Regions from separate parts of the Staphylococcus epidermidis genome, predicted to be linked through region 2. Evidence: predicted binding sites of a transcription regulator. Region 2 holds the regulator's gene; the other holds the start of a gene.
The links. The regulator CtsR, encoded in region 2, represses protease genes until heat stress. The targets are predictions, from matches to a motif close to ATGGTCAATAAAGGTCAAACA.

Region 1 (4,589 bases), 270 kb from region 2:
TTATCAAAAATGATTTATGAACTTGCCTTAGAATTAACAAGTACAATTCGCTTTACTCCTAGTGATAAAAAGAAATAATTATAAGCGAATTCGTAGTTATGATATGATAGCTTAAGTGTGTGTTTAGAATTAGAAAATAACTTTACACCTCATTGGCGATACTATAAATAAGAATAGAAAAAAGGGTTAGGAAGGGTGAGTGTTCAATGAGCTTTGCATCAGATATGAAAAATGAACTAACACGCATAGAAGTTGACGAATCGAATGCTAAAGCAGAGCTCAGTGCATTAATTCGCATGAATGGCGCACTTAGTCTATCAAATCAACAGTTTGTAATTAATGTACAGACAGAAAATGCGACAACAGCTCGTCGAATTTACTCTCTTATCAAACGTATATTTAATGTTGAAGTTGAAATTTTAGTTAGAAAAAAGATGAAATTGAAAAAAAACAATATTTATATATGTCGAACAAAGATGTTAGCGAAAGAAATACTAAATGATTTAGGAATTTTAAAAAAGGGAGTTTTTACTCACGATATTGATCCGGATATGATTAAAGATGATGAAATGAAAAGAAGTTATTTAAGAGGGGCTTTCTTAGCAGGTGGTTCTGTAAATAATCCTGAAACATCTTCATATCATCTTGAAATTTTTTCACAATATGAAGATCATTCCGAAGGTCTTACTAAATTGATGAATAGTTATGAACTCAATGCGAAACATTTGGAACGTAAAAAAGGGAGTATTGCGTATCTTAAAGAAGCTGAAAAAATTTCCGACTTTCTTAGTTTGATAGGTGGCTATCAAGCATTGTTAAAGTTTGAAGATGTAAGAATTGTCCGTGATATGCGTAATTCGGTTAATCGTCTTGTTAATTGTGAAACAGCAAATCTTAATAAAACTGTTAGCGCAGCAATGAAACAGGTTGAAAGTATACAATTAATTGATGAAGAAATTGGGCTTGAAAATTTACCTGATCGTTTAAGAGAAGTAGCGAAGCTCAGAGTAGAACATCAAGAAATATCGTTAAAAGAATTGGGTGAGATGGTTTCTACAGGGCCTATATCTAAATCAGGTATGAATCACCGTTTAAGAAAGTTGAATGAATTAGCGGATAAAATAAGAAATGGTGAACAAATTGAATTATAAAAAATGAGATTTTAAGACTGAGATTACAAATAAGCTCAGACATTAAAATCTCCTCATCATTCAGCAACCCCCTCGAGAGGAATCGAACCTCTATTTTAAGAACCGGAATCTTATGTGTTATCCATTACACTACGAGGGGTAAATATTGAAATAATCACATTTCTGTACGTCGTTCAATAATGACGGTACAATGAAAACGATAATTCTAGTTTACAAATGAAAAGGTTAAGCGTCAAATTGAATTTTTGATTAATAAGCTTAATCTTTGACCATTTTTGACTTTTAAGGTAAAATAATTTTAACAGTTATTATAAGGAGGAAAAATAAATGAATTTAATTCCTACAGTTATTGAAACAACTAACCGCGGTGAACGTGCGTATGATATATATTCACGTTTGTTGAAAGACCGTATTATCATGCTAGGTTCTCAAATTGATGATAACGTAGCTAACTCTATTGTGTCACAATTATTATTCTTGCAAGCGCAAGATTCTGAAAAGGATATTTATTTATATATTAATTCACCAGGTGGCAGTGTAACTGCTGGATTTGCTATTTATGATACTATCCAACATATCAAACCAGACGTTCAAACAATCTGTATTGGTATGGCAGCGTCTATGGGTTCATTCTTGTTAGCAGCAGGTGCAAAAGGTAAACGATTTGCGCTACCTAATGCTGAAGTTATGATTCACCAACCATTAGGTGGTGCACAAGGACAAGCAACTGAAATTGAAATTGCAGCAAATCATATTTTAAAAACACGTGAAAAATTAAATCGTATTTTATCAGAACGTACAGGTCAATCAATTGAAAAAATTCAACAAGATACTGATCGCGACAACTTCTTAACAGCTGCAGAAGCTAAAGAATATGGATTAATTGATGAAGTAATGGAACCAGAAAAATAATAAAATAAACGTTGTATGATTATTGATTAATACACAAAACCCTAGTAGACGACAATGTATATTTTGTCATTTGTCTACTAGGGTTTTTATTTTAAATAATATATGAATATAGATTTAGAAAAAACGATGTAATTAAAAAAAGATAAATACCTTACAAAATGGATTATTACCGTTTTTCATTTATTAAAAGTGTTATTCAAACCGAGAGATTTTCATTTATCTATGTTTAATAAAATGATTGTTACTTTAAACTGATGAAATTTAACGTTTTGAGTGTTTTGATGATTGATACATGGTATTCAATGTTGTTGATAATAAAATGATTCCAACTAATATAAATAATATCGACATTAATATCATTGATAACGTACGTTCAAATGCAAATATACCATTAGCAATTAATAAAATACTTGCAATGATTAATAATATATATGTTAACTGAGTATCTTTCATTTTATATCCCTTCTTCTTACGATGTAATTCTTAAGCTTTAATTAAATCATCTAAAGCATTTCTTAAATTATTATACTTAAACTCAAAACCTAGTGCATGTAATTTATTTGGAAGTACTTTTTGTGTATCTAATATGACAGTAGACATCTGACCTAGCACTGCACGTAGTATCAATTTAGGTGCCCACGTTTCATGTGGTTTATGCATCGCACGTGCTAAAGTATAACCAAATAAATTTTGTCTTTCAGGAATAGGTGCAGTTAAATTAAATGGACCTTCAGCGTTATCATGATTGATAGTAAATAAAATACCTCTAATTAAGTCATCGATATGAATCCAAGAGTACCATTGTCTTCCAGAGCCGAGTTTTCCCCCAACATATAAACGATACGGAAGTTCCATCATTTCAAGAGCACCACCATCGTCTGATAGAATAAGACCGAATCGACCTAAAACGACACGTGTACCGAATTGCTTAAATTTATTCGCAAACCGTTCCCATTGATATACAATTTCTGATAAGAAATCAAATGGAAGTGTTCGATATAATTCCGTATAACTTGTAAATAAATCTGGAGGGTAGTAGCCCATTGCACTTGCGTTAAATAAAACTTCTGGTTTGTGTTCACGTGTTTCAAAAAGTTCAAATAGTGTTTGCGTTGATTGAATACGACTAAGCATCATCGCTTGTTTGTGGGAAGATGTCCAACGTTTATTCAACGTTGCACCAGCTAGATTAATAACAATATCTATATCTGGTACTTGATGTTGCCAACCCTCTTTTGACCAGTTGATATACGTGATTTTGGGATGATTAGAAGTTTTATCCTGTCTGGTTAAAATTGTAATATGTGCATCGGTTTGTTTAATTTCGTTGACCAAGTGGGAACCGACCATGCCAGTTCCACCAGTAATTAAATAGCGTTTCATAGTTTCACCTCATCTGAAAATAAAAAGCTGTCATCTTATTGATACTTATTATTATTATTCATATTTTATACATTTTTTAGCCAATAAGATGTCAAAGACTTTTTTTAATATGCATTTAAAATAAAAACAGATTAGTTATAATAAAATTGTACCTTCGATAATTAATTAAACATCTCTTAATTAGTATGAGTATACCCCATAATATACTAACGAAGGTAAATTTTGACTCCCTTTAGTAGTGGATCCGTGCGAGCAACGTATGGATCCTTTTTTTCTATCCTAGAATACATATACCCATTTAATAGTGAATACTGTATAAAAGATTACAATTTTAATATTGTTTATTCCGTAAAATAAAAGGTTAGAGTGGTAATAAATTAAAGTATCTATGTTCTAACTATAAAATGTTTTTTAAATAATTATAAAATAGTAAAAATGAAGTTAAAACTAATTCTACTTTTTATACTTGTGAAATGGTTTCACTTTATAACACTGTTTATTTTAAACTTTTTTAAATGATGTTGTGAATCATTTTGCACAGGCAAATGTAATAGGTAAATTTACGAACACTCGTGTTAAGATTTGATTAAGTTATTTAAAAATGATGTTAATCAATCAGTATGATGTTATCATGTATGAGATAATTAAATATAAAGTTGTATTGATTGATTAAACTCAAATATCACTATTATATAATCTCATTAAACTTTTTATTTAATTATTCCCAAAAGTTCTTATGAAAAAATTTTAGGGAAATACTACTTTTAATTATTGAAAATAGTTGAGATTTGATTTTTTACAATGATTCAATAGTATTGTTTTTAAGATAAATTCGTGTTTAAGAATGAAAGAGAGGTAAACAATATGAGCGGTATCTCCAAATTTATTAGTGCGATTGTAGTTTTGCTATTATTAATAGGTTTAGCATTTGGTATTTACTCATTTGTCGATAGTTCAAAAAAAGGTAACGAACGACTCAGTGATAAAACAACACAGCAAGAAAAGAAAAAAGACGATAAAGACAAAAAGGAAAAAAAAGATAAAAAATCGGTGGAAGAAAAAAAGAATAATACACAACAAACGCAACAAGTTCCTCAAACTCAACAAACGCAACAAACGCAACAAACTGTTCAAACGCCACAA
Region 2 (4,589 bases):
TGCTTTTCTTCATTTATAATTTGATTTACAACTTCAGTTAAGTTATCGATAATGTCTTCTTCTGTTTTCCCTAGTGTAAGTTGGTTTGAAACCTGATAAATGTGACCATATACTTGTGACCCTTCTCCGTATATACCTCGAATTGTAAATCCAAAACGATTAATTGTTTGTGCAATTCTGTTCATTCTTTTCATAATGGAGAGTCCAGGTAAATGTAGCATCACACTTGCACGCATTCCTGTACCAATATTAGTAGGACAGGTAGTTAAATATCCTAAATGCTCATCATAACTAATGTCTAACGCTTTATCTAATTCATCATCAATTTTAGAAGCGCGTTGATATAAATCCTTTAGCGATAAATCAGTTCCTAGAGCCTGTATTCGTATATGATCTTCTTCGTTTATCATAACACTTACCGATTCATCATCATTTAACATTACTGCTGAAGCAGGTTGTTTCACTAGTTCAGGACTCACAAGATGTTTCGCAACCAATTTCATTTTACTTTGTTGATCCATCGTATCTAATCGATTTAAAGTTAAGTTGGGAAGCGCATCTTGAACTTCATTTATCACTCGATATCCTTCTTGCTCTGAAGGGAACATAAGTGGGTGGACATGGTTTTCAAGATTTCTAGCTAATCGAATTCTGGAAGAAATAATAACAGGTGTCTCCTCAGACATCTTCATCCACTCACTAATATTAGTATGGATATTACTCATCATGAGACACCTCGCTTTCACTTTTTAAAGCTTTAATTTCATCACGAACAATCGCTGCCTCTTCAAACTCTTGATCATCTATCAATTTATTTAGATATTTTGATTTTTCTTCAATTTGCTTTTTTATTGCAAGTTTCTTATAAGATGATTGTGGTGTTTTTCCTACATGCTCAAATTGACCACCTTGAACACGTTGAACTATATCAATGATGTCTTCTTTAAACGTAGCATAACAATCAGCACACCCAAACTTACCAACATGTGCAATATCCTTAAGTGTCATCTGACACGTTGGACATTTTTTTTCTTCTTTAAATGCCATCTCATGAAAATTAATACCATGTTTTGCAGCGAGGTGTTGAAGTATCTGTTTCACTACAAATGCTTCTTCTATATCGTCTTGGTGTGTATGATACGTATTATCATCATTAGAATGTAACCAGGGATTTTCTCCTTGGGCACATACTGAACATACCCATTTTTCATGCGTACTATCTATACCTTTAACAGTAAGTTTAACTTCCGCTTCATTAAAATGGCAATTTTCACAAAGCAATTTTAAACACCTCACCTAACCTAGTAATAATTAATAACTGGTAGTAATCGTTTTAAGATATTAGCTCTTATAATATCGCGTGCAACAACATCCATTTTTAAAGTTTCTCTATCAATAATGGTCTGTATCATTTTAGCTTCTCTTTCATTGATCAAACCTTTATCTAACAAACCATCTATGACATAATACCCTTGTTGTTGAGAAATAGATGGACCTATTAATTGTAGTAAGTGATTAATATAACCTGTTGCATCTTTATTTTCAATTTTAGTGATTCGAATGTAACCACCGCCACCACGTTTACTTTCTATTTCATAACCATGTTCATTAGTAAAACGTGTCTTAATAACATAGTTAAGTTGAGAAGGAACACAATCGAAACGTTGAGCAATATGAGCGCGTTGTATTTCTACAACATCTTCATCTGCTTCTTCAAATAACCGCTTAATGTATTGTTCTATGATGTCGGACATATTGTGCATAGATATCACCTCTTTTTTGACCTTCTTTGACTATATTATATGACCATCTTTGACCTTTTTCAACCAATTTGATTTTAAAATTTCAAATTAATGATGTTAGCGTGTTCATTTTGTTGTATGATAGAAAATAGAAAAAATTTAAAGGAATGAAGAAATATGCATATTGTGATTGGGATATTAGGAATCATTTTCTTTTTAGCACTCGCAGTTTTATTTAGTTCAGACAGAAAAAATATTCGCTGGCGATATGTTGGATTGCTATTAGTAATTCAACTAATATTTGCATTTATATTACTTAAAACTAATTTGGGAATTTCAGTTATTGGGAGTATTTCAGATGGTTTTAATTATTTATTAGCTAAAGCAGCGGTCGGTGTCAATTTTGTATTTGGTGGCTTTAAATTTATTGATCCTAAACAACCACCATTCTTCTTTAGCGTTTTGTTACCTATTGTTTTTATTTCAGCATTGATAGGTATATTACAATATACACGAATACTTCCACTAATTATTAACTTATTGGGATTTTTAATTTCAAAAATTAATGGAATGGGCCGTTTAGAATCTTACAATGCGGTCGCGGCAGCAATTCTAGGACAATCTGAAGTCTTTATCTCATTAAAAAAACAATTACCTTACATACCTAAACAACGCTTATATACATTAACTGCTTCAGCGATGTCAACGGTATCAGCATCAATTATAGGCGCTTATTTTACACTTATTGAACCAAAATATGTTGTGACTGCAGTAGTGCTTAACTTATTTGGTGGTTTTATCATTGCATCTATCATTAATCCTTATAAAGTCAATGAGGAAGACGACAAATTATTAATTGCTGAGAACGAAACAAAAAAACAATCTTTCTTTGAAATGCTTGGGGAGTATATACTAGATGGATTTAAAGTAGCAGTTATTGTAGGCGCTATGCTGATAGGTTATATTGCAATTATTGCTTTATTAAATGGAATGGTGAGTGGAATCTTAAGCTTTATGTCTGGCGGTGCTATTCAATGGAACTTCCAAACGCTTATTGGATTTATTTTTGCACCTTTCGCTTTCTTAACTGGAATACCGTGGCAAGATGCAGTTCAATCTGGTTCAGTAATGGCTACAAAATTACTATCTAATGAATTTGTAGCAATGCAAGATTTAGGTAAAGCGACTGGATTATCGGAACATGCTAAAGGAATTACCTCTGTCTTCTTAGTATCATTCGCAAACTTTAGTTCAATTGGTATTATTTCAGGAGCTATTAAATCATTGAATGATGAAAAAGGTGACGTTGTTGCTCGTTTCGGAATAAAATTATTATTTGGTGCAACACTTGTTTCGTTTATATCAGCGGCTATTGCAGGATTCTTTATCTAACATACGTAGATTTAAGCAAGAGTAACGTTTTTGTTTCTCTTGCTTTTATTTTAATTCAAATCGTAAATGTTCACTCATCAAAAATACATTTTTCTAAATTTCGAGCTTCTTCAATGACACTCAATCTGCCAATGTATTGAAAAAGCCTGTGTTTGTCCCAGCCTCTTTCCTACGATTAGTCAAGTACTTATAATTAAAATAAGCATTACTTAACTAAACCGTTCATTTTAATTTTTTTGAATAAGGTGTTAAACTACATTTGATTGTACGTTTGGCTAATGTGGTGACATTTGATAATCGTACAATTTATGATTCATTACAAGATAATGAATTGTTTTTAATAATCGATTTATACAAGCAATGATGGCAGTCTTATGAGGTTTCTCATTAGGCTGCTTTCTTAGTTTGTAGTAATAATCGACGACATGATTGTCATAATGATGCTGCCCTCTTATTATATTCATAATCACCCAAAATAAAAGTTTTCTCGCTTTTTTATTACCACGCTTGTTGATGGTATCTCTACAGTGTGTATGACCTGATTGATATCGTTTGATATCAATGCCAACAAAAGCATTGAGTTGTTTATTTGATTTAAATCGCTTAATATCACCAATCTCCCCAATAATCATAGCTGTGCTTAGCTTACCAATACCAGGTATCGAATGAATATTTTCAAAATAATCGAGTTGTTGTGCTAATTGAATCATGGCATCATCTAATTGTTTGAGATGATGAATAGATTGTTTTAATTGTTGAATAAGTAAGCGTAATTTTTCGACTAGAAAGGAATGTCTATCGACATTAGGATAGCTTTCTTGAGCAATCACTCTTAATTGAAGTGCATATTTTGTAGCTTTATCCATTGACATTCCTTTATCTGTAGAATTGAATATATGTGTAATCAGTACCTCCTTGTCGATATCAAGAACCATGTCTGGATGAGTAAAGATTTCTGCGATGTTGAGTGCAATGATTGAATATCGACTACTGAATAATCTTTCTAAACCAGGGAATGTTTGATGGAATAATTCAAGGATCTGAAATTTAAGTCGATTTTGTTCATTCTCGATTTCTAGATGAAAACGGACGTGTTCTCTTAATTCAAAGAATATTAACTCATGTATAGGTAAGTTGTCTGTTTGTTTAAGCGTCGGTCCTAAACAAGCAAGCTTATGAGCATCTGCCTGATCAGTTTTCCATGATCTTAGAGCGCTCGTTTTAAATTTGGCTTCTAACGGATTCATTTGAATATAGTTAATTTGATTTACACAACAAAATCGTTCCATACTTCTTGAATAGATACCTGTAGATTCAAAAATGAGTTGTGGGTGGTCTAAGTCATTCAAATACTTGAGTAAATAGTTGTAACCATTTTTATTATTTTGGATGAAAAACTCTTTTTGGAATTTTTCATTTTTATAATGTGCAACTACACTACTTCTTTTACTAATA

Region 1: the regulator CtsR is predicted to act here: its motif matches at 1,414-1,434, upstream of clpP (ATP-dependent Clp endopeptidase proteolytic subunit ClpP).

Annotation. Positions count from the first base shown of each region.
Region 1 is NZ_AP019721.1:1,976,183-1,980,771, reverse strand. It holds gene FNL83_RS09715 (gluconeogenesis factor YvcK family protein) at 1-78, shown strand, start outside; gene whiA (DNA-binding protein WhiA) at 207-1,151, shown strand; tRNA gene FNL83_RS09705 (tRNA-Arg) at 1,219-1,290, opposite strand; gene clpP (ATP-dependent Clp endopeptidase proteolytic subunit ClpP) at 1,479-2,063, shown strand; gene FNL83_RS09695 (hypothetical protein) at 2,325-2,516, opposite strand; gene FNL83_RS09690 (TIGR01777 family oxidoreductase) at 2,547-3,446, opposite strand; gene FNL83_RS09685 (DUF4887 domain-containing protein) at 4,311-4,589, shown strand, end outside.
Region 2 is NZ_AP019721.1:2,241,537-2,246,125, forward strand. It holds gene FNL83_RS11010 (protein arginine kinase) at 1-728, opposite strand, end outside; gene FNL83_RS11015 (UvrB/UvrC motif-containing protein) at 718-1,281, opposite strand; gene FNL83_RS11020 (CtsR family transcriptional regulator) at 1,302-1,763, opposite strand; gene FNL83_RS11025 (NupC/NupG family nucleoside CNT transporter) at 1,920-3,134, shown strand; gene FNL83_RS11030 (IS110-like element ISSep2 family transposase) at 3,410-4,589, opposite strand, start outside.